DNA from 3 places in the Streptomyces sp. HUAS MG56 genome. Region 2 is predicted to be linked to each of the others. Evidence: riboswitches for the same ligand, from Rfam matches in the RefSeq annotation. Region 2 holds a riboswitch; each other region holds the start of a gene.
The links. Region 2 has a riboswitch for cobalamin ahead of nicT (Nickel transporter NicT). Riboswitches for the same ligand answer to the same signal wherever they lie in the genome.
Positions count from the first base shown of each region.

Region 1: it holds a riboswitch for cobalamin, as region 2 does, so the genes downstream of both, AC4OXY_RS31705 (ribonucleoside-diphosphate reductase subunit alpha) here and nicT (Nickel transporter NicT) in region 2, are expected to answer to the same signal.
Region 3: it holds a riboswitch for cobalamin, as region 2 does, so the genes downstream of both, AC4OXY_RS15675 (cobalamin biosynthesis protein) here and nicT (Nickel transporter NicT) in region 2, are expected to answer to the same signal.

Region 1 is NZ_CM178722.1:6,697,284-6,706,618, reverse strand. It holds gene AC4OXY_RS31735 (sensor histidine kinase) at 1-405, opposite strand, end outside; gene AC4OXY_RS31730 (TetR/AcrR family transcriptional regulator) at 766-1,395, opposite strand; gene nagB (glucosamine-6-phosphate deaminase) at 1,599-2,384, shown strand; gene AC4OXY_RS31720 (GntR family transcriptional regulator) at 2,551-3,315, shown strand; gene AC4OXY_RS31715 (DUF3311 domain-containing protein) at 3,470-3,733, shown strand; gene mctP (monocarboxylate uptake permease MctP) at 3,730-5,346, shown strand; cobalamin riboswitch at 5,497-5,656, shown strand; gene AC4OXY_RS31705 (ribonucleoside-diphosphate reductase subunit alpha) at 5,783-8,152, shown strand; gene AC4OXY_RS31700 (ribonucleotide-diphosphate reductase subunit beta) at 8,152-9,171, shown strand; gene AC4OXY_RS31695 (hypothetical protein) at 9,084-9,326, opposite strand.
Region 2 is NZ_CM178722.1:4,897,438-4,906,772, forward strand. It holds gene AC4OXY_RS23125 (IclR family transcriptional regulator domain-containing protein) at 1-1,606, shown strand, start outside; partial or broken gene AC4OXY_RS23130 (B3/B4 domain-containing protein) at 1,629-2,323, opposite strand; gene AC4OXY_RS23135 (hypothetical protein) at 2,320-2,808, opposite strand; gene AC4OXY_RS23140 (hypothetical protein) at 2,842-3,189, opposite strand; partial or broken gene AC4OXY_RS23145 (ATP-binding cassette domain-containing protein) at 3,243-3,685, shown strand; tRNA gene AC4OXY_RS23150 (tRNA-Arg) at 3,852-3,924, shown strand; gene AC4OXY_RS23155 (hypothetical protein) at 4,216-4,755, shown strand; gene AC4OXY_RS23160 (ArsR/SmtB family transcription factor) at 5,083-5,463, opposite strand; cobalamin riboswitch at 5,562-5,751, shown strand; gene nicT (Nickel transporter NicT) at 5,779-6,888, shown strand; gene AC4OXY_RS23170 (L-tyrosine/L-tryptophan isonitrile synthase family protein) at 6,923-7,861, opposite strand; gene AC4OXY_RS23175 (cytochrome P450 family protein) at 7,994-9,256, opposite strand; gene asnB (asparagine synthase (glutamine-hydrolyzing)) at 9,268-9,335, opposite strand, start outside.
Region 3 is NZ_CM178722.1:3,283,618-3,292,952, forward strand. It holds gene AC4OXY_RS15635 (ABC-F family ATP-binding cassette domain-containing protein) at 1-24, opposite strand, end outside; gene AC4OXY_RS15640 (VOC family protein) at 242-655, shown strand; gene AC4OXY_RS15645 (hypothetical protein) at 688-2,109, opposite strand; gene AC4OXY_RS15650 (alpha/beta hydrolase) at 2,291-3,418, opposite strand; gene AC4OXY_RS15655 (class II aldolase/adducin family protein) at 3,554-4,216, opposite strand; gene AC4OXY_RS15660 (lysozyme) at 4,485-5,228, shown strand; gene AC4OXY_RS15665 (inorganic phosphate transporter) at 5,385-6,656, shown strand; gene AC4OXY_RS15670 (hypothetical protein) at 6,691-6,918, shown strand; cobalamin riboswitch at 7,055-7,193, shown strand; gene AC4OXY_RS15675 (cobalamin biosynthesis protein) at 7,295-8,257, shown strand; gene AC4OXY_RS15680 (cobyric acid synthase) at 8,254-9,335, shown strand, end outside.

The sequences.
Region 1 (9,335 bases), 1.8 Mb from region 2:
CCGGCTCGGGGTGCGGACGGTGAGCAGGTTGGTGTTGCGGGCGATCACGCCGAGCACGCGGCCCTCGCGTCGTACGGGGATGGACTCGACCCGTACGGGGACCTCTTCGCGCCACTCCGGGTCGCCCTCGCGCACGATCCGGCCCTCGTCCAGGGCCGCGTCCAGCATGGGCCGGCGGCCGCGCGGGACGAGGTGGCCGACCATGTCGTCCTGGTAGGAGGTGGGGCCGGTGTTCGGGCGCATCTGGGCGACCGAGACATACCGGGTGCCGTCCCGGGTGGGGACCCACAGGACCAGGTCGGCGAAGGACAGGTCGGAGAGCAGTTGCCACTCCGAGACCAGCAGGTGCAGCCACTCCAGGTCGGAGTCGTCGAGGGCGGTGTGCTGGCGGACCAGTTCGTTCATGGAGGGCACGTCTGTGAGCGTACTCGCACGTGTGAAGGTGGCCGAAAACACCCGCGGGCCGCGGCGCCTGGAAGGGACCCTCAACCCTCCCGGCACCGCAGCCCGGAGCATCATCGGCCGCGGGGTGTGCGGTCCCGGCCGGCCGAAGGTCGAGGAGCCGGGGCAGTCAGGGCAGAGAGCGCCGGTTCCTCGATCCGCCCTCCTGTGCGGGGAAGGCGGAGGCTTTTGTGTTCTCTTGGAATTGTGGACTAGACCACAAGGATGTGTCCATGGTCTTGTCGGCACGCACGAGCGATGGCACTCGATACACACACCTGATGGCACTCGATGCCACGCAGCACGCAGCCTAGCCCGCCGGGCTCAGTCTTGGGGCCAGATGGTCATGGCAATTTCCGCGAGTGCTTCCAGTTCCTCCCGGCTCGCCCCGTCGCGCGCCTGCTGGGACATGCCCTGGATCATCGCGCCGGTGTGCCGGGCGAGGGCGGCGGCGTCGGTGCCGGCCGGGAGCACCCCCGCCGCGACGTCCGCCCGGATCCGGGAGGCAAGGGCCGCTATGCCGGCGTTGCGCCGCTCGCGCAGCAGCCGCTCCACCTCGGGGCTGGTGCAGTTGGTCGCGGCGTGCGCGACCAGGCAGCCGAAGGGGTGGGCGGGGTCGGTGTACTCGGCGGCGGCCTCGCGCAGCGTGCGGGCGACGGCGCCGCGGGCGGTGGGCTCCTCGGCGAGCGCGCGGTCGCCGAAGGCGCCGTGCGTGTCCGTATAGACCCGGACGACCTCCTCGAACAGGCTCCGCTTGTCGCCGAAGGCCGCGTAGAGACTCGGTGCCCCGATGCCCATGATCCGGGTGAGATCGGAGACCGAGGTGGCCTCGTACCCGTGCTCCCAGAAGGCCATGAGCGCCTTCTCCAGTGCGGTGTCCCGGTCGAAGGAGCGCGGCCGACCTCGCGTCCTGCCGTTGCCCGCCTGCGCTTTCGTGTCCTGACCTGCCACCATGGCAGCCATTTTATAGCGGTCCCTAGAAAATTGTCCCTGCCGTCAGGGCTCGCACGGAGCGCCGCGCTGCCCCACCCGAACGTTCCCCGGAGCTTCCGCCCCGCTTTCCCGCACCGTCGAACGGCGATTCTGTTAGATTGGTCTAAACCACATAGAGGTGCACAGAGCCCACTTCGAGCCCACTTCAGAACGGCAGGCCCAGCGTGGAAGTTGTCATCGTTCCGGACGCCGCGGCGGGCGGCGAGCTGATCGCCGAGGCCATGGCGCAGCTGCTGCGACGCAAGCCCGACGCCCTGCTCGGCGTGGCCACCGGCTCCACCCCGCTGCCCATCTACCAGGCGCTGACCGCGAAGGTGCGCTCCGGCGCCGTGGACACCTCGCGGGTGCGGATCGCCCAGCTCGACGAGTACGTGGGGCTGCCCGCCGAGCACCCCGAGTCCTACCGCTCGGTGCTGCGCCGCGAGGTGCTGGAGCCGCTCGGCATCGGCATGGACGCGTTCCTCGGCCCCGACGGCACCGCCGAGGACGTCCAGGCGGCGTGCGAGGAGTACGACCGCGCGCTCGCCACGGCCGGCGGGGTCGACCTCCAGCTGCTCGGCATCGGCACCGACGGGCACATCGGCTTCAACGAGCCGTGCTCCTCGCTCGCCTCGCGCACCCGGATCAAGACGCTGACCGAGCAGACCCGGGTCGACAACGCCCGCTTCTTCGACGGCGACATCGGCCAGGTCCCCCACCACGTCATGACCCAGGGCATCGGCACCATCCTGGAGGCCCGGCACCTGGTGCTGCTCGCGACCGGCGAGGGCAAGGCGGACGCGGTGGCCGCGACCGTCGAGGGCCCGGTCGCCGCGGTCTGCCCGGCCTCCGCGCTCCAGCTGCACGCGCACGCGACGGTGGTGGTCGACGAGGCGGCCGCGTCCAAGCTGAAGCTCGCCGACTACTTCCGCCACACCTACGCCAACAAGCCGGACTGGCAGGGGATCTAGCGGCCCGGGGCCGGGTGATGGACTAGACCAACCAGGGGTGCGACGGTATACAGAGGAGATCGCGGGGCGTGCGGGTGGACTCCGGACACAAGAAGCCGTGCCACGATGTGAGCCGTGGCCGATGTCAGTCGGTCGCTTTCGGCATCCGGAGCCGGGAAGGCAGGGCATGAGCACCGACGTGAGCAGTGCGGAGAACGAGACCGGCACCACCGTCCGTACGGCACGCGTGCCCAAGTACTACCGCCTGAAGAAGCACCTGCTCGACATGACGCAGACACAGGCGCCGGGCACTCCCGTCCCGCCCGAGCGCACGCTGGCGGCCGAGTTCGACACCTCCCGCACGACCGTCCGCCAGGCCCTCCAGGAGCTGGTCGTCGAGGGCCGGCTGGAGCGGATCCAGGGCAAGGGCACCTTCGTCGCCAAGCCCAAGGTCTCCCAGGCGCTCCAGCTCACCTCCTACACCGAGGACATGCGCGCCCAGGGCCTGGAGCCGACCTCGCAGCTGCTGGACGTCGGGTACATCACGGCGGACGACCGGCTCGCCGGGCTGCTGGACATCACGGCCGGCGGGCGCGTGCTGCGCATCGAGCGGCTGCGCATGGCCAACGGCGAGCCGATGGCGATCGAGACCACGCATCTGAGCGCCAAGCGCTTCCCGGCCCTGCGCCGCTCCCTGGCGAAGTACACCTCGCTCTACACCGCGCTCGCCGAGGTCTACGACGTGCACCTCGCCGAGGCCGAGGAGACCATCGAGACCTCCCTGGCCACCCCGCGCGAGGCGGGCCTGCTCGGCACCGACGTGGGCCTGCCGATGCTGATGCTCTCCCGCCACTCCCTGGACCGCGAGGGCAAGCCGGTGGAGTGGGTGCGCTCGGTGTACCGCGGAGACCGCTACAAGTTCGTCGCGCGGCTGAAGCGGCCCGTCGAGTAACCCCCGTCGGGTAACTCCCGCCGGGGGCGGGGCCGGTGGGCGTCGCCGAATCGGTATACCGATATGCGGACGAGGTCTTCCACTGCCGTGACACCGTCACCTAGATTGCCTGCGCATTACACAGGTGATCAGCGAGGGGACGGAGATCCGTGGCATGTCCGAAGCACCAGAAGTGAGACCACCGGTGGTGACACCGGTCCGCGTGATCATCGGCGTGTGCCTCGTCGCACCCTTCGTGGCGATGCTGTGGGTCGGCTCGTACGCCAAGACCGACCCCACGTTCATCGGCATCCCGTTCTTCTACTGGTACCAGATGCTCTGGGTGCTGATCTCCACGGCGCTCACGATGACGGCGTACAAGCTGTGGCAGCGTGACCAGCGCGCCCGTGCCGCCCAGAAGGGAGGTGCGGCGCAGTGAAGAACGGCGTCAACGGCGTCGCGCTCGGCGTCTTCATCTTCTTCTTCCTGGCCGTCACGGTCATGGGCTTCCTCGCCGCACGCTGGCGCAGGGCCGAGAACGAGCACTCGCTGGACGAATGGGGCCTGGGCGGGCGGTCGTTCGGCACCTGGATCACCTGGTTCCTGCTCGGCGGTGACCTGTACACGGCGTACACCTTCGTCGCCGTACCGGCGGCGATCTACGCGGCGGGCGCGTCCGGCTTCTTCGCGGTGCCGTACACGATCCTCGTCTACCCGCTGATCTTCACGTTCCTGCCCCGCCTGTGGTCGGTGTCCCACAAGCACGGCTATGTGACGACCTCGGACTTCGTGCGCGGCCGGTTCGGCTCCAAGGGCCTGTCGCTGGCGGTGGCGCTGACCGGCATCCTCGCGACGATGCCGTACATCGCGCTCCAGCTCGTCGGCATCCAGGCCGTGCTGGACGTGATGGGCGTCGGCGGGGACAGCAGCGGCAACTGGTTCGTCCGGGACCTGCCGTTGCTGATCGCCTTCGGTGTGCTCGCGGCGTACACGTACTCGTCCGGGCTGCGCGCGCCCGCCCTGATCGCGTTCGTCAAGGACGGCCTGATCTACCTCGTCATCGCGGTGGCGATCATCTACATCCCGATCAAGCTGGGCGGCTTCGACGACATCTTCGCCAAGGCCGGTCATGCGTTCAGCCAGGTCAGCCCGGCGACGGGCAAGCCGCGCGGTGCGCTCGCGCCCCCGGAGGCGGGCCAGTGGACGTACGCAACGCTGGCCCTCGGCTCGGCCCTCGCCCTGTTCATGTACCCGCACTCGATCACCGCGACCCTGTCGTCCAAGAGCCGTGAGGTGATCCGCCGCAACACCACGATCCTGCCGCTGTACTCCCTGATGCTCGGCCTGCTCGCCCTGCTGGGCTTCATGGCGATCGCGGCCGGAGTCAAGGTCACCAACGGGCAGTTGGCGATCCCGCAGCTGTTCGAGGACATGTTCCCGAGCTGGTTCGCGGGCGTGGCCTTCGCCGCCATCGGCATCGGCGCACTCGTGCCCGCGGCCATCATGTCGATCGCGGCGGCGAACCTCTTCACCCGCAACATCTACCGGGACTTCATCAAGCCGGACGCCACGCCGAAACAGGAGGCCCAGGTCTCCAAGCTGGTCTCCCTGCTGGTGAAGGTCGGCGCCCTGGTCTTCGTCCTCACCATGGACAAGACGGTCGCCATCAACTTCCAGCTGCTGGGCGGCATCTGGATCCTGCAGACCTTCCCGGCCCTGGTCGGCGGCCTGTTCACCCGCTGGTTCCACCGCTGGGCGCTGCTCGCCGGCTGGGCGGTCGGCATGGTGTACGGCACGGTCGCCGCGTACGGCGTCGCCTCGCCGACCCAGAAGCACTTCGGCGGCTCGGCGAAGGAGATCCCCGGCATCGGCGAGATCGGCTACATCGGCATGACGGCGTTCGTCCTGAACGTCGCCGTCACCGTGGTCATGACGCTGGTTCTGCGTGCGCTGAAGGCCCCCGAGGGCGTGGACGAGACCCGCCCGGAGGACTACACGGCGGACGCGGGCGACCCGGGCGTCGAGACGGAGCTGGCGGGCGCCGCTCACTGAGGCACACCCGTACGCCCTGAAGCACCGCGTACACCGGACACACCCCGCAGCGGGCCGCCGACATCGAGCATGACGGCGGCCCGTTCCGCATGTCCCCCGTCATACACAAGTTGACGCTCCGAAGCCAGCGCGACACACAACAGACACAACATGTGGGGGTGTCACGACAGCCCGGCACTAGATGTATGCTCATCCTCGCTGTCGTCGCAGGGGAATCCGGTGCGAATCCGGAACTGTCCCGCAACGGTGTACTTGTGCGTATCCGCGCACAGGAGTCAGTCCGAGGACCTGCCGGCAGCACGCGCCCGGCCGTCCGGCCCGGGTGCCTTCCGACGTCCGGGCCTCGTGGAATGGGCCGGTGGACGCGACGCGTGCGCGCTCGTGGCTGCCCCCTGCCCTCCGCAAGGCCCCCGTGCCGAGCGAGGGAGAGCCCCACGTGACCATCGCGCCCGCAGATCCGGCTTCAACAGGCGGCCTGGACACCGACGGTCCCGGTGCAGCGCTGCTGCGTACCCTGACCGAGCTGACCGCCGACCTCCCCGACGCCGACCCCGGCCGGGTCGCCGCCGCCGCGTTGCGCGGCCGGTCCGCCCGGGCCGACGAGACGGAGTTGCGCGAACTGGCCACGGAGGCCGCCGCCGGGCTCATCTCCGAGGACCCCGCCTACTCGCGGCTGGCCGCCCGGCTGCTGACCCTCGCCATCCGCGCCGAGGCCGCCTCGCAGGGGGTGACGTCCTTCACCGAGTCCGTGGCCGTCGGCCACCGCGAGGGCCTCATCGCCGACCGCACCGCCGCGTTCGCGCGGCTGCACGCGGCCCGCCTCGACGCCCTGGTCGACGTGCACGCCGACGACCGCTTCGGCTACTTCGGCCTGCGCACCCTGCACAGCCGCTACCTGCTGCGCCACCCGATCACCCGCCGGGTCATCGAGACCCCCCAGCACTTCATGCTCCGGGTCGCGAGCGGCCTGGCCGAGGACGACAGCGTGCGCGCGCTGGACGAAGTCGCCGCGCTCTACGGGCTCATGAGCCGCCTCGACTACCTGCCCTCCTCTCCCACGCTCTTCAACTCCGGCACGCGCCATCCCCAGATGTCGTCCTGCTACCTCCTCGACTCGCCGCTGGACGAGCTGGACTCCATCTACGACCGCTACCACCAGGTGGCCCGGCTCTCGAAGCACGCCGGCGGCATCGGGCTGTCGTACTCCCGCATCCGCAGCCGCGGTTCGCTGATCCGCGGCACCAACGGGCACTCCAACGGCATCGTGCCGTTCCTGAAGACGCTGGACGCCTCGGTGGCCGCCGTGAACCAGGGCGGCCGGCGCAAGGGCGCGGCCGCGGTCTACCTGGAGACCTGGCACTCCGACATCGAGGAGTTCCTGGAGCTGCGGGACAACACCGGTGAGGACGCCCGGCGCACGCACAACCTGAACCTCGCGCACTGGATCCCGGACGAGTTCATGCGCCGGGTCAACGCGGACGCGTCCTGGTCGCTGTTCTCCCCCGCCGACGTGCCGGAGCTGGTGGACCTGTGGGGCGAGGAGTTCGACGCCGCGTACCGCAAGGCCGAGCAGGCGGGCCTCGCGAAGAAGACCATCCCGGCCCGTGAGCTGTACGGCCGCATGATGCGCACCCTCGCGCAGACCGGCAACGGCTGGATGACCTTCAAGGACGCCGCCAACCGCACCGCCAACCAGACGGCCCTGCCGGGCCACGTGGTCCACTCCTCCAACCTCTGCACGGAGATCCTGGAGGTCACGGACGACGGCGAGACGGCGGTCTGCAACCTCGGTTCGGTGAACCTGGGTGCCTTCGTCGACACGGCGAGCGGTGACATCGACTGGGAGCGGCTGGACGAGACCGTCCGCACGGCCGTGACCTTCCTCGACCGGGTCGTGGACATCAACTTCTACCCGACCGAGCAGGCGGGCCGCTCCAACGCCAAGTGGCGTCCGGTCGGTCTCGGCGCGATGGGCCTCCAGGACGTCTTCTTCAAGCTGCGCCTGCCCTTCGACTCCGCCGAGGCCAGGGCCCTCTCGACGCGGATCGCCGAGCGGATCATGCTCGCCGCGTACGAGGCCTCCGCCGACCTCGCCGAGCGCAGCGGCCCGCTGCCGGCCTGGGAGAAGACCCGTACGGCCCAGGGCGTGCTGCACCCGGACCACTACGACACCGAGCCGGCCTGGCCGGAGCGCTGGGAGGCGCTGCGCAGGCGGATCGCCACCGTCGGCATGCGCAACTCGCTGCTCCTCGCGATCGCCCCGACGGCCACCATCGCCTCCATCGCCGGTGTGTACGAGTGCATCGAGCCGCAGGTGTCGAACCTGTTCAAGCGCGAGACGCTGTCGGGTGAGTTCCTCCAGGTCAACTCCTACCTGGTGCAGGACCTGAAGAACCTGGGCGTGTGGGACGCGCGCACCCGTGAGGCGCTGCGGGACTCGAACGGCTCGGTGCAGGGCTTCGCGTGGATCCCCGAGGAGGTGCGCGCGCTGTACCGCACCGCGTGGGAGATCCCGCAGCGCGGTCTGATCGACATGGCGGCGGCCCGCACCCCGTTCCTGGACCAGGCGCAGTCCCTGAACCTGTTCCTGGAGACGCCGACCATCGGCAAGCTCTCCTCGATGTACGCGTACGCCTGGAAGTCGGGCCTGAAGACGACGTACTACCTGCGCTCCCGCCCGGCGACCCGGATCGCCCGCGCGGCCCAGGCGCAGCCCCAGAAGACCATCCCCGCCCAGCAGGTCGCCGACCCCGACGCCGTGGCCTGCTCCCTGGAAAACCCCGAGTCCTGCGAGGCCTGCCAGTAATGACCACTCCCGCTCACGAGAAGAACCTGCTCGACCCGGGCTTCGAGCTGACTCTGCGTCCGATGCGCTACCCCGACTTCTACGAGCGCTACCGGGACGCGATCAAGAACACCTGGACCGTGGAGGAGGTCGACCTCCACTCGGACGTCGCCGACCTCGCGAAGCTGACGCCCGAGGAGCAGCACCTCATCGGCCGGCTGGTGGCCTTCTTCGCGACGGGCGACTCGATCGTCGCGAACAACCTGGTGCTGACGCTGTACAAGCACATCAACTCCCCCGAGGCGCGGCTCTACCTGAGCCGTCAGCTCTTCGAGGAGGCCGTGCACGTCCAGTTCTATCTGACGCTGCTGGACACCTACCTGCCCGACCCGGACGACCGGGCGGCGGCCTTCGCGGCCGTCGAGAACATCCCCTCCATCCGCGAGAAGGCGCAGTTCTGCTTCACGTGGATCAACGAGGTGGAGAAGCTGGAGCGGCTGGAGTCGAAGGCCGACCGCCGGCGCTTCCTGCTGAACCTGATCTGCTTCGCCGCGTGCATCGAGGGGCTGTTCTTCTACGGCGCCTTCGCGTACGTCTACTGGTTCCGCAGCCGGGGTCTGCTGCACGGCCTCGCCACGGGCACCAACTGGGTGTTCCGCGACGAGACCATGCACATGTCCTTCGCCTTCGACGTGGTCGACACCGTCCGCAAGGAGGAGCCGGACCTCTTCGACGACCAGCTCCAGCAGCAGGTCACCGACATGCTGAGGGAGGCGGTCGAGGCCGAGCTGCAGTTCGCCCGCGACCTGTGCGGTGACGGCCTGCCGGGCATGAACACCGAGTCGATGCGCCAGTACCTGGAGTGCGTCGCCGACCAGCGCCTCACGCGCCTCGGCTTCGCCCCGGTGTACGGCTCGGAGAACCCCTTCTCCTTCATGGAGCTCCAGGGCGTTCAGGAGCTGACGAACTTCTTCGAGCGCCGCCCGTCGGCGTACCAGGTCGCGGTGGAGGGCACCGTCGACCTGGACGAGGACTTCTGAGCCTCCCGCCGCGTGCGACCCTCCTGGGCCTGCCCGAGCTGTCGGTCGATGCGCCACTCGCGCACCGCGCCGATCGCGGAGGGCAGGACCAGGAGGAGCAGGATGCCGAGGGTGGCGACCATTCCGATCAGGCCTTGAATCTGGTTTCCGGTCATGCACACCAC
Region 2 (9,335 bases):
CGTCCTGGACACCGACGTGCCCGCCGCGGCCGGGCCGCCGGCCGAGGCGGTCGGGCCGCTGGTCCGCGGGGTCGGTGTGCTGCGGCGGCTGACCGAGGCCGGCGGCACGCTCAGCCCGAGCGCGCTGGAGCGGGCCACCGGGCTCGCGCGCTCCACGGTCGACCGGATCACCGCGACCCTGGCCCGCATGGACCACGTCCGCCTCGACGGCCGGGACGTCGTCCTCGCCCCGCGCGTGATGGAGCTGGGCAACTCCTATCTGGCCGCCCTGCGCCTGCCCGCACTGCTCGGCGCCCGCGCCGACGCCCTCGCCGACGAGCTGGACGAGTCGGTGTCCCTCGCGGTCGCCGACCTCGACGGCATCCGCTTCATCCACCAGGCCACCCGGCGCCGCGCGCTGTCGGTGAGCTTCCGCATCGGCGACCTGCTCCCGGCCGAACGCACCGGCCCCGGCCCGCTGTTCGCGACCGAGTGGACCGAGCCGGACTGGGCGCGCTGGCGGGACCGGCGCTCCGCCGACCCCCACGACACGGCCTTCCCCGCCCTCCCGCCCCGGCAGACGCCCGCCGCCGACGACACCCCTCTCCCCTCCTTCCCGGCACGGGTGGAGCGGGCGCGCGAGGACGGCTGGGCCCTGGACGACCAGCTGATCGAACCGGGCCTGGTCGCGGTCTCCGTACCGGTGCGGGACCCGTACACCGGCCGCCCGGTGTGCGTGGCGAGCGTGGTCAGCCACACCAGCCGGCACTCGGCGGCCGGCCTGTGCACCAGCCTCCTGCCCCGGCTGCGTACGGCGGTGGCGGCGATGGAGTGCGACCTGCGCACGGCACCCGTGCCCGAGCCCGGCCCGCCGCCCTCGGGCCTGGCGGCCTGGACGACGGCGTCGAAGCACGAACTGGGCCGGGATTTCGTGGAGTCGCTGGCTCGGGGCCTCACCGTCCTGACCGCGTTCGGCGCGGGCCGCTCGGCGCTGCCGCTGACCGAGGTCGCCCGGGCGACGGGCCTGTCGCGGGCCACGGCCCGGCGCGCGCTGCTCACGCACGAACACCTGGGCCTGGTGGCCGCGGGTCCCGACCGCTCCTTCGCCCTCACCCCGCGCGTCCTGGACCTCGGCTTCCCCTCGTTCTCCCGCACGACGCTGCCCCGGCTGGCCGAGCCCCGTCTGCGAGCCTTGGCCGACGCCCTGCACGAGCCGACGGCGCTCGCGGTCCTCACCCCCGACGGCAGGGAGATCCAGTACACGGCCGGGGCGGGCACGAGCCGTGTCCTCACGGTCCACATCACCGTCGGCGCCCGCCTCCCCGCCGCCGCGACCTCACTCGGCCGCGTCCTGCTGGCGGACGCCTCCCCCGCCTTCCCGGAGGTCCGCGCGCAGGGCTACGCCCTCGCCGACGAGGAACTGGAGTCGGGCCTGCGCTCGGTCGCCGTACCGGTACGGGACCGCACCGGCCGGGCGGTCGCCGCCGTGTGCGTGGCCACGCACACGGCTCGCCGCACCCTGGAGTCCTGCGTCCACGACGTCCTGCCCGCCCTGCGCACCACCGCCGACCGCCTCCAGGCCGACCTGCACACCGCCTCCCGCTTCACGCCCGTCCCCCCGGCGTGACCACGCGCGGGGCGTCGAGGTCTCAGACGGTGACCTGGGGCTGTGCCGGGCCGAGGTGGTGCACGGCGGTCTGCCCGGCGTGGGGGGCGAGGAGGCCCTGGAGTTCGTCGGCCGCGACCTTGAGGAGGCCGCCGTCCCGGGCGGCGTGGACGGTTTCGAGGATGAAGGCGACGTGGGTGGAGTCCTCGGTGACGCGGGTGCGGTGGGCGTCGCGGTGGTTCCAGTGGCGCGTCAGGACGCCGGCGGTGTCGGCGTAGACGATCTCGCCCGGCTTCGGGGTCTCGACGGTGTCGGGTTCGCCGAGCGGGGTGAAGGACTCGGTGCCGTCCGCGTGGCGGATGTCGATGTCGCCTTCGACCCGGTCGAGGTCGAAGGCGCCGGCGGGCAGGCCGTGCCGTACGGAGACGGCGTTGTAGGAGTCGACGGCCGGGTTGATGCGCGGCAGGGTGCCCCGCTTGGCGAGGCGGCGGCCGAGCGCGTCGACGCTGGGGCGGATGCGGCGCGGTAGGCGGTGTGCCAGGCCTCGATGCGGGGGTCGGTCTCGTCGGCGGGGGCCCAACTGCCGTCCGCGAGCTGCCGCTCCAGTTCCTCCAGGGCGGTGACGGTGTGCGGCCAGGGCTCACGGCCGCGCAGGCCAGTGGCGGTGACCACGGCCATGAGGGCGTCGGGGAAGGCGTCGGCGACGGCGGGGGCGGGGGCGAGACGGAAGACGGTCATGGGCGGTGGTTTCCGATTCCTGGGAGTGTGCGGGGCCGTGGCCGGCCGGGGCGGCCGTTTCGATCACTGCGACAGGACGCCGAAGTGGCGGCGGGCCGTCGGGGGGCGAGCCCGCTCAGGCCGCACACGGTGAAGTCGGCGAGGTTGATCGAGTCGTCCTTGCCGTGGCCCTGGAAGAGGATCCTGCGCCAGCGGGTGCCGAGTATCTCGGACTTGACGTCGGTGCTCTCCACGCCGCGCTCGTCGCGCAGGTGGATGCCGTACGGGGCGAGGGGGCGGTCCGTGGAGGTGTACAGGCCCAGCTCGCGGACGTCTGGGGCGGTGCGGGCGTACTGCTTGGCGGTGAACCAGGCGAGGGAGGCGGCGTCACGGCCGGTGAGGAAGGTGATGCGCAGGTCCGGACGGCGGGCGGCGGCGAGCAGGGCGGGCCACAGGGGGTCCAGGGTGAAGTGCTCGTACAGACCGGCGACCAGCAGGGGGCGCACCGGGGGCCGGCCGCGCCGGACACCCCGTCGTCCTCACGGGGTTCGTCGAAGATCGCGGCCCCGAGTTCCGCCTCGTCGAGCCACTCCTCGGCCAGCGGCGTCATCAGGGCCGCGAGTGCGGCGGGGAGGGTGTCGGGCCGCAGCAGGATGCCGCGCGCGTGCGGGGCGGGCCGGTCCACCCGCGTACAGCGTGGCCGCGCGCCGGACGGAGGCGGCGAGGTCGGCGCGTCCGCCGGTCCACACCGGGACGGTCGGGTGCGAGGGCGCGGCGAGGAACTCCGCGACGGCCGCCGCGTACGAGGCCGCGTCGTCGGCCAGGGAGAACGGCGAGGCGGCCGGGGTCGCCGTCCCGTCGGCGGGGGCGTGCGGCGCGTACTGCATGAGCGGGTGACTCCTTCGCGGAAAAACGACAGCACCGGCACGCCGGAGGCTGCCAGGGTGGCGCACGCGTCGTACCGGGCCATTTCCCCAGACGCACGCCCACCCCGAGCTGCTCGGGCGGACCCTGGCGGACATCCTGTGGACCGAACACGCGCGGAGCCGCGGTGAGGCCATGTCGGCCCTGCGGCGCTACGGACTCGACCGGCAGGCGGACCAGGCCTTCGACCGTTTGTCGGGCGGCCGGCAGGCCCGCTTCCAGATCCTGCTGCTGGAGCTGCGAGGCACCACGGCACTGCTGCTCGACGAGCCGACCGACAACCTCGACCTGGAGTCGGCGGAGGCTCTGCAGGAGGGGCTGGAGTCGTACGAGGGGACGGTTCTCGCGGTCGCCCACGACCGCTGGTTCGCCCGCTCCTTCGACCGCGGCAGCGACGGCCGGGTACGCGAGACATCGGAACCGGTGTGGCACGAACACCGGGTCGAGCGCGCCCGCTGACCCACCCCGAGGCCCTACAGCCTCCCGAACACGATGCTCACCCCACCAACCCCACCCCGATCCGCTACCCTGTCAGGGACCGCCACCCAGGTGACGGTCCCACCCTTGCCACAACCGAGCCGGATAGTCACTCAGAGTATTCAGCCACGTTCCAACGCAAGGCCCCGCCTTCGTAGCTCAGGGGATAGAGCACCGCTCTCCTAAAGCGGGTGTCGCAGGTTCGAATCCTGCCGGGGGCACAGAGGAACACCAGGTCAGAGCCTGGTTTAGTGCAGTGAAGGCCCTCCGTGAAGATCACGGAGGGCCTTCTTGCTCCGGATGGGAACGCGCCGTCGCCATGAATCTGGGGAACCAGACCCTATCCGGAGCAATGTGAAAATGTGACACATTCCCTCACATGGTCCAATCTGGGGCATTTCTACTGACTGCTCATTGCGTGCATGACATCGTTGCCAGGCAAGCAACTCCGCGCTGTTTGGCGGCAGTTGCCGAGATTGCCGTAGGTAATCGACCACCCGGAGGGATGCAACATGACCTCGCTCCTGACGCGTTTCAAACGCGCCGCCGTCTGCGCGGCCACCGTCACGGTGGCGCTGGGGATGGCGATGGCACCCGCTGTCAGCGCCGCACCCGCCCATGCGCCGCACGCTGCGACGAAGGCCGACCCGGTGACGGTGTGCGGCAGCAAGTTCCCGCAGTACTCGGACGGCCGCTGGACCTACACCGAAGCCCGGTTCTGCCTGGGGACCGACGGCAGCCAGGTCTGGCCCATCCTCGACTTCTCCGAGTGCCAGTACTACTGGGGAGCGGCCTGGTACTACGCCAACGCCAAGTACCCGTGCGGGTTCGACTTCCAATACACCGTGACCCGTGAAGGCCGGAACGTGCTGGACGGCAGCGGTTCCGGCAGCGGCGGTCCGGGCGGAGTGGTCGAAGGCAACTCCACCGGCTGCGCGGGCCCCGGCACCTACACGCTCAGGGCCCGGTACGTCCTGTCCGGCCCGTACTGGACCGACACCCAGATCAACTCCGGCTACCGCACCTACAACCTCGACCTGCCCTGCGGCTGACAGGGGGCACTACCCGGCAGGGAGTCCTCCCGGTGCCTCGGTGCCGGGAGGACTCCCTGTTGCCGCGGCCATAGGTTCTCTGAGCTGGGCGGCTGCATGCCCGGGCTCGTCATCGGGGCCCTCAGGCTCTTCGGGGACCTGGGCATACGAGTAGGCCCCTGAGAGGCTTTCTGCTTTAAGGAAGAGGCAGTTCAAGCACACTCTCCTGACCAACAAGTTCTACTGCACTCGCGACCGCGCCCTGCTGACCGACGTCCGCAACGCTTCCCGTGGACTCGCCTTCGGCCGAGAGCCCCTCGCGCTGCACCATCTCGGTCGAGTGCCCGGTCAGGGGACCGCGGGAACGTGCCCTCCAGGGTCGGACGCGCAGTGTCGCAGCAGCGCGGAAACCGGTCCGTCGACGAGTCGGTAGCGCACGACCCGGCCGTCCTTCTCGCCCTCGACGATGCCTGCGGTGCGCAGGAGGCGCAGGGCCTGGGAGACGGCGGTGTCCCGCATCCCGGTGGCAACGGCGAGGTCGGACACGGCGATGGGGCCGGCCTCGTGAAGGGCGAGCAGCAGGGACAGGCGTCGGGGATCGGAGAGCAGGGAGAAGCGGTCGGCCCAGGCGCGTACGTGCTCGGGCTCGCCGACGGCGGCGATGGCGTCGCAGACTCGATGGCCGTCGATGGTGCGCTGCCCGGCACGTTCCGCGGGGACGAGATGCATGGAGGCATCATCGCAGCCAACGTTTCACCCTCCATACCCCTCTATATCTGCTCTATATCTGCTCAGATATGCAGCCTTGCAGCTGACACGGGCCGCCTTCTAGGCTGAGCAGGCCGTGGTGTTCGGGAAGACCGGTGACAGCCCCCAGGGGCTCAGCCCGGAGCGGCCCTCGCCACTGTGATCGGGGAGTTCCCGCCCCATGCATTGCCACTGGTCTCGCGGCCGGGAAGGCAGGGGCGGGCGCGGTGACCCGTCAGCCAGGAGACCGGCCACGGCAGCACGAAGCAGATCCACGAGGTGCTGGAGCGTGACCGTATGACCCTGTCCGAAGGCGTGCCCGAAACCGACGCCGCCCCTTCCTTCCGATGGCGCCGCGAGGACACCGTCCGAACCGTCGGCCTCATGACCGTGATCGTCGCTCTGCACGTGGTCGCCTTCGGAATCCTCTTCCTGCTCGTGGTCCCGCACCACTACGAGGTCGGCACCAAGGCGTTCGGTGTCGGGCTGGGCATCACCGCTTACACCCTCGGCATGCGGCACGCCTTCGACGCCGACCACATCGCCGCCATCGACAACACCACCCGCAAGCTGATGGCCGACGGCAAACGTCCGGTGTCGGTGGGCTTCTGGTTCGCGCTCGGCCACTCCAGCGTGGTGGTCGTCATGGCCGCGCTGGTCGCCGGGGGCGCCAAGCTCGCCGGCACCCTGATGAACGACGGCTCCCGAACCCACCAGGTCCTCGGCACCGTCGGCACCACGGTCTCCGGCAGCTTCCTGTACCTCATCGCCGCCCTCAACCTCGTCGCGCTGTTCGGCATCATGCGCGTCTTCAAGGCCATGCGCGCCGGACGCTACGACGAGGCGGAGCTGGAGGCCCACTTGGACTCGCGCGGCTTCATGAACCGCCTCCTGGGCCGGTTCACCAAGTCGATCCGCCGACCGGGTCAGATGTTCCCTCTCGGCTTCCTCTTCGGCATCGGCTTCGACACCTCGACCGAGGTTCTGCTCCTCGCCCTGGCCGGCAACGGCGCCGCCGCCGGCCTGCCCTGGTACGCGGTTCTGTGCCTGCCCCTCCTCTTCGCGGCGGGTATGAGCCTGTTCGACACACTCGACGGCACCTTCATGAACTTCGCCTACCAATGGGCGTTCTCCAACCCGGTGCGCAAGGTGTTCTACAACCTCACCATCACCGGCCTGTCCATCGCGGTGGCCTTCTTCGTCGGCACGATCGAGCTGGTCGGCGTGCTGCACGACAAGCTGGGCCTGAGCGATGACGTGTCCGGCTGGATCGCGGGCCTGGACCTGGACAACGTCGGCTACGTGATCGCCGGCCTGTTCGTGGTCGTCTGGGCCGTGGCCGTCGCCTACTGGCGTCTGGCCAAGGTCGAGGAGCGCTGGAACACCCGCGCCGCGGACACCGGCTGACGGCACGGTGGCCGTCGCCGCGACCCCGGCCTGATCAATCGTGCTCGAAGTGGCTGGGCCTGCCGTCACGTCGGACAAGCCGGCCCAGCCGAGCCGCCGTCGCTCGGGGCACGAGCGTCCAGGTGCCGTCGGCTCGGTGGAGTGCGGCGGAGTGCCAGGGGGTGGTCCAGGCGTCGGGGGCGTCAAGGAGGCGGATGCCGAATTTCGGCGCGCCGACGGGTTGCGGGTGGATCGAGAGGCGCACGGCGTGGGGGTGGTGCTCGGCGATCAGGTCGCCCCAGGCGCGGCTGCGCTGGATGACGCCGTAGGCGCGCTGCCGGCAGGCGCGCTGCAGGGCGGAGCGGGTGCCGGTCCAGTCGGCGGTGTCCTCGACGAGGAAGCGCGTGATGCCCCGGTAGAGGGCGAGGGTCTGGTCGTCGGTACGGGCCTCGGCGCGCAGAGCGTCCAGCGCGGGGGCGTGGCGGTCGTGGACGTGGGCGCGTTTCGTGTCGTGCGGGAGGTCGCCGAGGATGTCGCGCAGGTCGAAGACGGACAGTCTGTCCAGGCCCAGTCGGGCCATCTGTATGCGCAGGTCGTCGGCGTACGCGTCGATGTGGTGGTCGGGGACGTGAACGAGGTCGCCGAAGACGTGGCCGTCGGAGCAGATGATCACGCGCGCGCCGGGCGGGTAGATCCTCTCGATCTCGGTGCACAGGACGTTCAGGAACGTCAGGGAGAGGCGTTCACCCTGGTCGGGGAGGTGACCGAGGACCTTGGCGGGGTTGGGGGACTTACAGGGGAAGGCGGGCAGGGTGAAGACGATGGGCGCGCCCTCACGTACGAAGTCGGCGATCCGGCGCAGCTGATGGGGGAACGCTTCCGCAGGGGCGGGAACGGGGGCCGGATCGGTCGTGCGGTGATGCGGCAGGAGCAGGTTGAGGATCTCGGTGCCGATGCGGGTGGGGAGGGCGTCTGACGCGGTCGTCAGGGGCATGTCGTTCCTCCTGGAGTACGAGGGCATGTCGACATGGCGCCGTGGCGGGAATGCGTCCCACGGCGCCAGTGGTCAGCGGGTGTGAGTCAGCCGAGGCCGGTGTGGCCGGACCCGGTCAGCGATACGTCGATGTCAGAAGCGTCGGACGTAGCCCACGGGCAGGCTGTTCGTGCCGCGGCCGAGGACGGCGGGGATCCACTCGATGTCCTCGGCCTTGACGGCGAGATGCAGGCCGGGCAGCCGCGTGAGCAGGGTGCCCAGGGCGGTCCGGAGTTCGGCGCGGGCGAGGGCCGCGCCGGGGCAGAAGTGGATGCCGTGGCCGAAGGCGAGGTGGGGGTTCGGGGTCCGGTCGAGGTCGAGGGTGTCGGGGCCGGGGAAGCGGCGCGGGTCGCGGTTGGCGGCGCACAGGGACACGATCACGGAGTCGCCGGCCGGGACCTCGGTGCCGTGCAGGTCGCTGTCCTTGTCGAAGAAGCGCCAGGTGGTCAGTTCGAAGGCACTGTCGTAACGGAGGAGTTCCTCGACCGCGCGCGGCAGCAGGTCCGGTTCGTCGCGGAGCCGGGCCAGCTGGTCCGGGTTGCGGAAGAGGGCGATCAGGGACGTGGTGATCTGGTTGGTGACCGGTTCCTGGCCGGCGACAAGGAGCTGGAAGATCATCGAGTCCAGCTCTTCCTGGGACAGTTCACGGCGGTCTCGGGCCACGACGAGACGGCTGAGGAGGTCGTCGTCCCGGTGTTCGCGCTTGTGGGCGACGACGTCGGCGATGTAGCTCTGCAGGCCGTGCAGCCGCGCCTCGTACAGCGGGCGTCCGGGGTCGGTGGGGCCGACCGGCTGGACGACCTTGCCCCAGTCGCGGTCGAAGCGAGCCGCCAGATCCTGTGGAAGCCCGATGACCTCGGCGAGGACCTGGAAGGGGAAGTGGGCGGCGAAGTCGGTGACGAGGTCGGCCGGGCCGGTTTCGGGCAGGGCGTCGACCAGCGCATCCGCCAGTTCCTGGAACCGGGGGCGCAGGCTCTCGACACGACGTGGAGTGAAGGCGTCGGTGACGAAGCGCCGCATACGCGTGTGCTTGGGCGGGTCCTGGTGGAGGAGGTGGACCTGGAGCTGGGAGTGCTGGGGCTCGGGCATGATCGAGGCGCGGGCGCGCCAGTGGTCGTTGCCGCGGTCGTGGTTCTTGCCCAGGCGCTCGTCGTTCAGCGCGGCGTGGGCGGCGTCGTAGCCGGTGACGAGCCAGGCCTGCACCCCGCTGGGGAAGAGCACGCGGTGGACCGGGCCGGCCTCACGCATCTGCTCGTACAGGGGGTAGGGGTCGGCCTTGTACGGGCAGCCCATCAGCGGGACCGGATCGGGCAGGACGTCCGGATCGGTGCCGGGTATCGGTTCCTGGATGGTCATGCGGAGGCTCCTCAGAGGGCGAGTTCGGGCCGGTGGTGGTCCAGCCACAGGGCAAGGTCGACGACACGTTCGAGGCGCA
Region 3 (9,335 bases), 1.6 Mb from region 2:
CTCGATACCGGAGGCGGAGATCACGGACAGACTCCAGGGCGTACAGGAAGGGGCGGGCGGACGGCTGAGGGCGTTCGCGCCGTCTAATGCGCGAGGAGAATGGCCATAGGACAAGTCTAACGGGACGGTGCAAGCGGTTTTTCTACGTCCGTGCGTTCGGGCGGCGCTGTCAGTGGTGGCTGCGAGACTGGGCGGGACGCCACGGAACCGGCGTACGAAGGCGTACGAAGGAGTGATCGGCATGGCGGGCATGGGCGGTGGACGGCCGAGCGTCTACCCCTCGCTGCTGTACGCGGACGCGAAGGCGGCGATCAGACAGCTGACGGAGGCCCTGGGCTTCACGGAGCTGTCGGTGTACGAGACGGAGGGCGGCACGGTGATGCACGCCGAGCTCGTCCAGGGCCACGGCGCGGTGATGATCGGCTCCAAGGGCCGGGGCGGCCGTTTCGACGCGGCGATGAAGGACGCCGGGCCCGCCGGCGTGTATGTCGTCGTGGACGACGTGGACGCCCACCACGAGCGGGCCCTGGAGCACGGCGTGGAGATCCTCGTGCCCCCGACGGACCAGGACTACGGCGCGCGGGACTACCTGGCCCGGGACCTTGAGGGCAACATCTGGAGCTTCGGGACGTACGCCCCCGAGATCGGCGTCTGAGCCGTCGGAGGCGGCCGGCGCCGCCGTGCCGCTCAGCCGCCGGTGTGCACCTGGAACGCGGCCCGGCGCACGGCCTTGGCCAGGGCCGGGTCGGGGTGGGCGGCGGCGAGCGCGACGAGGACCTGCACGGTGCGCGGGTGACCGACGGCGCGGACCTCGTCGAGCAGCTGGGGGACGGTGGGCTGCACCGCGGATTCCAGATGCCGGACCAGCATCGGCGCCTCCCCGTGGTCGGCGACGGCGGCGGCGGTGTCGACCCACAGCCAGGTCGCCTCCTCGCGGGTGAGGACCTCGTGGGCGTCCTCCGGGTCGGCCCCGTCGTGCTCGGCGAGCCACAGCAGGGCGTACGGCCGCAGGGCCGGCTCGTCCACGACCGCGTGCACGTCGGGCTCGGCGGGGCCGCCGACGACGCGCAGCGCCTCGAAGGCCAGGCCGCGCAGCAGGGCGTCCTCGCCGCGCGCGGCGTCGATCAGCTCGGTGACGGCGCCGCCGACGGTCCGGGCGGCGAGCCAGGCCCGGTACTCGGCGCGGGCCGCGTTCGGCCGGAGCTGGGCGCAGCCGCGCAGCATGTCCTCGGCGGACTGCTCGATGTTGCCGGCGGGGCTCTGCGCGGCCACGCAGATCTGCTCCAGCTTGACCCACACCGCCCAGCTGCCCAGCGGGGTGAGGGTGGCCTGGTCGTCGCCGTAGGTCAGGGCGCCGACGGCGCCGAGGGCCCGCAGTGCCCAGTCGAGGAGCGGGGGCAGCGGGGTGTCGGCGGCGGGCGCGGGGTCCGCGGGCTCGGCGACGGTTCCCGCGGGCCGCTCGGTGCCGGGCTCGTAGGAGATCTCGCAGCGCTCGGTGCGCAGTTCGGTGACCCGCTGCTGGAGCAGGTCGAGCAGCTGCGCGCGCGGGACGGGCCCGGCGGACAGCTGGAGGAAGGAGAGCACCTGGGGCATGGCCGAGACGACCTCGGCGACGGCGGCCGGCTCGTGCTCCTCCGGCTCCGGGGAGGCCAGCGACCAGGCGTCGAAGAGGGCGACCCAGCCGCGCAGCACGGCGCTGTCGTCGCGGTCCCAGGCGCGCAGCCGCCAGCCGGGCCGCGCGCTGTCGCCGTGCACCTCGACGAGTCCGGCGAGTCGGGCGGTGTCCCAGTCGGCGCGGACCTGAGCGGGGTTCAGGCCGAGGTCGGCGGCGGCGCGGTCGGCCGTCGGATCGGAGAGGGTGGCCTTGCCGTCGGCGGTGGCGCCGGGGCTGCCGGAGCCGAGGGCGGTGTCGGCCCAGCGGGCGACGCGGACCGCGCCCGCGAGGCCGGTGCGCGCCATTCTGGCCAGTTCGGCCGGGGCGGGTGTGCCCTCCGGCGGCCGGGGTGCGGGGCGCTGCGGGTGCCGCTGGTTCACGGCTCTGGGGGCGGCGGCCAGGGGTCGCGGTCGGACGAGTCGAAGCCTGGAGTCGCGCGGGATACGGGACGTCACGGGTGCAGTCTTCCGGTTGACGGTCCGAAAACCCAAACGGAATGTCACGGCGGGCGACGGGGCTGGCCAACGCACGGGGTCCGGCGCGGGGCGAGGAGGGGGGATCAGGCCAGTCGTACGGCCTTAAACGGAATGCCTGGCACCGGGGCTTTCGGTGCATGCCGGACGGCCGGGACCCCGGTCACACCAGCGGGGTCATGAACCGGCGCAGCCGTTCCTGGTACTCCCGCGGGCCGGCGTTCCACATCGCCGCGTGCGGGGCCCGGGCCACGGTGTGCAGGGCGACGAGATCGGGGCGGCGGGCGGCGAGGCGGCGAGAGTACTCCCAGGGGGCCACCTGGTCGTCGGGGCCGTGGAAGATCAGGGTCGGCACGGTGAGCAGGTCGGGGTCGGTGGGCTCGGCGGCCCGGTCGGCGTACAGGCCGGTGCGGCCCTGGGCGGCGCGCACGGCGAGCGGCAGCAGGGGCGGCGGGGTGTGCCGGGCCCGGGCGAGGGCGCGCAGCGTGGCCTCCCAGCTCAGCACCGGCGAGTCGAGGACCAGCCCGGCGATGCGCTCGCGCACCGGGGAGTGCTCGGCGGCGCGCAGGGCCATGGTGGCGCCGGTGGACCAGCCGAGCAGCACGACGCGGCGGGCGCCGTAGCGGACGGCGTAGCGGATCGCCGCGTCCACGTCGCGCCACTCGGTCTCGCCGAGGTGGTTCAGGCCGTCCGGCGGGCGCGGGGCGCCGAGGTCGCCGCGGTAGGCGAGGGCGAGGACGGGCACGCGGCGGGAGTGCAGGGGGCCCATGAGGTTCAGGGCCTGTTCCCGGGTGGTGCCGAGGCCGTGCACGGCGATCACCCAGGTGTCCCGGGCCGCGGGCACGAACCAGGCAGGGAGGTTGCCGAGTTCGCCGGGCACGTCGATGTCGGCGTGGTCGAGGCCGAGGGCGTCGCCCGGGTTGCCGACGTACAGGTTCGGGGTGAGCCACACCGCGTCGCCGGAGGCGAGGGTGCCGTGCGTGACGCGCTCCAGGCGGCGTACGACGGTGTCGGCGCTGTGCTCCGCCCCCGCCAGGACGGGGCCGACGACCGCGTGGGAGCCGTCGCCGGCGAGGCCGTAGGTGCCGGGACGCAGGGAGGCGAGGGCGCGGGTCAGCGCGATCCGGCCGGCGGCCGTGCCGTGCACGGTCAGGCGGGGCTCGGTGGGCAGCGGCCGGCCCGCGGGCGCCTTCAGCGCGGCGTCGCTGGCGTACCGGCCGGCGGCGACGGACGCCGCGCCGGCCGCCAGGACCGCGGTGACTGCCGTGGCGGTCGCTCGGACGGGGCGCACCTGTCCAGTGTCGTAGGGGTCACGGCCACCGGCCAGTGGAGCGGCGGGGCGGATCGAGGTGAGCGGTGCCGGGAGGCGGCTGCGGAAGACCGGGCGGAATCGGGCGGGCGGGGCCGGGGGCGGCGCGCGCCGTGCTCACTTCCGCTGCCCGTACCCGCGCAACTTCTCGCTCGCCTCGGCCAGTTGGGCCCCGGTCAGCAGGGACGGGGTCAGGCCCGGCACGCTGGACGCCGTCAGCCACAGGCGGCACATCCACTCCAGTTGGGCGGTGCGGTCGTAGGCCTGGCCGAGGGTGGTGCCGTAGGTGATCGTGCCGTGGTTCTGGAGGAGGCAGCCGGAGCGGTCGGTGAGGGCGCGGAGCATGTTCCCGGCCAGTTCGTCGGTGCCGTAGGTGGCGTAGGGGGCGACCCGGACGGGGCCGCCGAGGGCGCCGGCCATGTAGTGGACGAGCGGGAGTTCGGGGACGAGCGTGGAGACCGCGGTGGCGTGCACGGCGTGGGTGTGGACGATCGCGCGGGCGTCGGTCGTGCGGTAGACGGCGAGATGCAGGGGCAGCTCGCTGGTCGGCACCAGGGTGCCGAGCACCTGGCGGCCGGTGAGGTCGACGCAGGTGAGGTCGTCCGGGGTGAGCCGGTCGTAGGGGACGCCCGACGGGGTCACCAGCACGCGGTCCCCGACGCGCGCCGAGACATTGCCCGAGGTGCCGACCACGAGTCCGTCGGTTACGGTTCGCCGCGCCGTCGCGACCAGCTCCGTCCACGTGCGTTCCAGTTCCGCGTCCCACCGCTGCTCAGCCATGCCGTGATCCTGCCAGCCGCACGGCCCGGACGTGGCGATTCCGGAGCGCACGGGGACCCGCGAGCGACCCGTGACGGGCGCGTGAGGGGCGGGCGAAGGACGCACCGGGGGTCGCCCGGAAGGCGCCCGCGGCCGGAATCAGTTACCCCCGAATGGGCGGAGTTCATATCGAATCGCTCGGAAATGGCACAAATTTGACGCTCGTCAGGCCTTGAATGATCCCTCTTGCTCGCCGGACGCCACGCCGTCCGCCGACCCGGGGAGACACATGGCCCGTGTACGCACTCTTCTCCGTCGCCGCGCCGGTGCCCTCGCCGCGATCACGGCGGCACTCGCCCTCGCGGTGTCCGCGGCCGGCCCCCCGGCCGCGGCCTCGGGCCTGCCCCGGGGGCACGACGTCTCCTCGCACCAGAAGCACGTCGGCTGGAACGCGGCCCGGGACAACGGCGCGCGGTTCGTCTACGTCAAGGCGACCGAGGCGACGAGCTACCGCAACCCCTACTTCGACGAGCAGTACGGCGGCGCCCGCGCGGCGGGCCTGGTGCGGGGGGCGTACCACTTCGCGCTGCCGGACAGCTCCTCCGGCACGGCGCAGGCCCGGTACTTCGTGCGGCACGGCGGCGACTGGCGGGCGGACGGCTGGACCCTGCCGCCCGCGCTCGACGTCGAATACAACCCGTACAGCAAGAAGCGCAAGTGCTACGGGCTGACGAAGAAGCAGATGGTCCGCTGGATCCGGTCCTTCAGCGACGAGGTGAGGAACGAGACCGGGCGCCGTCCGGTGATCTACACCACCGCCCAGTGGTGGAGGCTGTGCACCGGCGACAGCGCCGCGTTCTCGTCCAGCAACCCGCTGTGGATCGCCGGGCACGGCACCTCCGGACCGGGGGCGCTGCCGGGCGGCTGGCAGTACTGGACGTTCTGGCAGCACGCCACCGACGGCGCCCTGCCGGGTGACCAGGATCTCTTCAACGGCTCGGCCGGCCGGCTGCGGACCTTCGCGCGCGGCTGACAGCCATGGGGCGCCGGGGGCGCGGGCGACGGGCGGAGACGAACGGAACCTCATCCGCCCGCCCAGGACACCGCCACGCCCGCCTCAGTTCACCTTCCGTTCATCCAGGTTGCCTACGTTCGTCCAGCCAATGACCTCGAACGATTGCCTGGGTAAATGGAAAGCTTCTCGCTGATCCTCGCGATTGTGGTGGTAACCGCACTCGCGTTTGATTTCACGAACGGTTTCCACGACACCGCCAACGCGATGGCCACCACCATCTCGACAGGCGCCCTGAAGCCCAAGATCGCAGTTGCCATGTCGGCCACCCTGAACCTGGTCGGCGCCTTCCTGTCCGTGGAGGTCGCGAACACGATCTCCAAGGGACTCGTCGACGAGAAGGGCATCCGGCCCGAGGTCATCTTCGCCGCACTGGTCGGCGCGATCCTCTGGAACCTGGTGACCTGGCTGGTGGGCCTCCCGTCCAGTTCCTCGCACGCCCTGATGGGCGGTCTGATCGGCGCCACGATCGCCTCCGCCGGCCTCGGTGCCGTGCACGGCGACGTGCTGGTGACCAAGGTGCTGCTCCCGGCGATCGCCGCGCCGATCGTCGCGGGCCTCGCGGCCATGATCGCCACCCGGCTGTCGTACGGCGTCGACAGCACGACCGAGGGCAGGGCCGAGAGCGAGTCCTCCCGCAAGGGCTATCGCGTCGGCCAGATCGCCTCCGCCGGACTGGTCTCCCTGGCCCACGGCACCAACGACGCCCAGAAGACGATGGGCATCATCACCCTCGCGCTGATCGCGGGCGGCGCCATCGCGCCCGGCTCGAACCCTCCCACCTGGGTGATCCTCTCCGCCGGCCTGGCCATCGCGCTCGGCACCTACATCGGCGGCTGGCGCATCATCCGCACCATGGGCACGGGCCTGACCGACCTGGAGCCGCGCCAGGGCTTCGCCGCCCAGACCAGCGCCGCGACCGCCATCCTGGCCTCCTCCCACCTGGGCTTCTCCCTGTCCACCACGCACGTCGTCTCCGGCGCGGTGATGGGCACCGGCGTCGGCCGCAAGGGCGGTGTGGTCCGCTGGTCCACCGCGACCCGCATGCTGGTCGCCTGGATCCTCACGCTCCCGGCCGCCGCGCTGGTCGGCGCGGGCGCCGAGTCCGTCACGGACCTCGGCGACTGGGGCACCGCCGCGGTCGCCGTCTTCCTGGTCGCGTCCAGCGCCGCGATCTGGAAGATCTCCCGCCGCGAGGTCGTCGACCACACCAACGTCGTCGAGGAGACCGCGGAGCCGGCCGGTGTGGTGACCACCGCCATCGCCGCGGTGGCCCCGCCCCCCTCGGGGACGATCGGCGAGGACCTGACGGCCACGATCCCCGCCCCGGCCGCCACCGAGACCGCGGCCCCCGCCGCCCAGGCCGCTCCCCCGGCCGCCACCGTCTGACCCCGGCCCCCTCGGTTACCAAGGAAGCATCCCCATGAAGATCGACTGGTCGGCCATCGGCTCCGTCTTCGGCGTCAGCCTCGTGTTCACGGTGGGCCTCGTGGTCCTGTTCACCCTCGGCATCAGGGGCCTGACCCGGCGCGAGCGGGCCGCGGCCCAGGGCGACTCCGCCGCCCTCGCCGTCACCGGCGCCTACGTCTGCTTCGCGGCCTGCGCGGCGGCGGTGGCGTACGGCATCGTCCTGATCGTCTCCAAGAGCTGACACAACGACACCGGCGAAGGCTCCCCCGCGTCCTGGACGCGGGGGAGCCTTTGCCGTGCCGGCCGGTCGGTCACGCGCGCCCCGCGATGTGGGGATCGGCACACTCTCCCCGTGCAGGTCAACAGCAAGTTGACGGCCGTTCCGGGCCCGTGGTGGACTGCCGGGGCCATGTACGGCGGCAGGAGAGGAAGCCGGTGCGAATCCGGCGCGGTCCCGCCACTGTCACCGGGGAAGAACCCCCGGGAGCCAGGAACTCTCACCGCCGAATCTCGTCGAACCAGGGCGCGGACACCCTGAGTGAGGACACCGATCGCCATGCCCGGCTGCCGAAGGACCCGTACCAGGCCCGCTCCCGCACCCACGGCCGGCTGAGCCCATGGGTGCCGATCGCTCCTACGCGTACGGCGCCGCCGCCGGCCTCCTCGGTGACCTGCTCCTCGGCGACCCCCGCCGCGGGCATCCGGTCGCCGCGTTCGGGCGGGCGGCCGCTGCCGTGGAAGGCGTGTTGTGGCGCGACCACCGCGGCTGGGGCACGCTGCACACCGTCGTGTGCGCGGGCGGCGCCGTCGCACTCGGTGCGGCCGCCGCACGCGCCGTACGCCCCTGCCCCGCCGCCTCCGCCGCGCTGACCGCCGCCGCCGTCTGGTCCGTCGTGGGCGGCACCTCGCTCGCCCGCGAGGCCCGCACGATCGGCCGGGCGCTGGAGCGCGGGGACGTCGAGGCGGCCCGCGCCCGGCTGCCCCACCTGTGCGGCCGGGACCCCCAGTCGCTGGACGCCGACGGGATCGCCCGGGCCGTGGTCGAGTCCGTCGCCGAGAACACCTCCGACGCCGTCGTGGGCGCCCTGGTCTGGGGCGCCGTGGCCGGGGTGCCGGGGCTGCTCGGCTTCCGGGCCGTCAACACCCTGGACGCGATGGTGGGTCACAGGTCCCCGCGCCACCGCCGCTACGGCTGGGCCTCCGCCCGCCTCGACGACGTGGCCGGCTGGCCGGGGGCCCGGCTGACCGCCGTGCTCGCCGCCGTCGCCGGACCCGACCCGCGCGGTGCCCTGCGCGCCTGGCGGGCCGGCGCCCGCAAGCACCCGAGCCCCAACGCCGGGCCCGTGGAGGCCTCGTTCGCGGGAGCGCTCGGCGTCCGCCTGGGCGGGACGCTCTCCTACGGCGGACGCGTCGAGCACCGGCCCGTGCTGGGCGGGGACACCGGGCGGGCCGTCCGGGTCGCCGACATCGACCGGGCCGCCCGGCTCTCCCGCCGCGTCGGCCTGCTCGCGCTCGGCACGACGGTCGCCGCGCGCCTGATCGTCAGCAGCTTCAAGAGCCCGAAGGGACGTGGGAAGTGAACGGGGGACTCCTCGTCGCCGGCACCACCTCGGACGCCGGCAAGAGCGTCGTGACGGCCGGGATCTGCCGGTGGCTGGTGCGCCAGGGCGTGAAGGTCGCGCCGTTCAAGGCGCAGAACATGTCGCTCAACTCCTTCGTGACCCGGGAGGGCGCGGAGATCGGCCGGGCGCAGGCCATGCAGGCGCAGGCGTGCCGGGTCGAGCCGACCGCGCTGATGAACCCGGTGCTGCTGAAGCCGGGGGGCGAACAGAGCAGCCAGGTCGTGCTGCTGGGCCGGCCGGTGGGCGAGCTGAGCGCACGCGGCTACCACGGCGGGCGGCAGCAGAAGCTGCTCGGCACGGTGCTGGACTGCCTCGCCGAGTTGCGGGGCACGTATGACGCGGTGATCTGTGAGGGGGCGGGCAGCCCGGCCGAGATCAACCTGCGCCGGACCGACATCGTGAACATGGGGATCGCGCGGAACGCGCGACTGCCCGTGCTCGTGGTCGGCGACATTGACCGCGGGGGCGTCTTCGCCTCCTTCTTCGGCACCGTCGCGCTGCTCTCGCCCGAGGACCAGGAGCTGGTCGCCGGATTCCTGGTGAACAAGTTCCGGGGCGATGTCTCGCTGCTGACACCGGGGTTGGACATGCTCCGGAACCTCACCGGGCGGCGCACCTACGGCGTTCTCCCCTTCCGGCACGGCCTCGGCATCGACGAGGAGGACGGCCTGCGCGTGTCGCTGCGCGGCACGGTCCGCGAGTCGGCCGTCGCTCCCCCGGTCGGCGAGGACGTGCTGCGCGTCGCCGTGTGCGCGATCCCGCTGATGTCCAACTTCACGGACGTGGACGCGCTCGCCGCCGAACCGGGCGTCGTGGTGCGGTTCGTGGACCGCCCGGAGGAGCTGGCGGACGCGGACCTCGCGGTGATCCCGGGCACGCGCGGGACCGTACGGGCTCTTCAGTGGCTGCGGGAGCGCGGACTGGCGGAGGCGCTCGTCGCAAGGGCCGCCGAAGGCCGCCCCGTTCTGGGCATCTGCGGCGGCTTCCAGATCCTCGGCGAGCACATCGAGGACGAGGTCGAGAGCCGCGAGGGGCA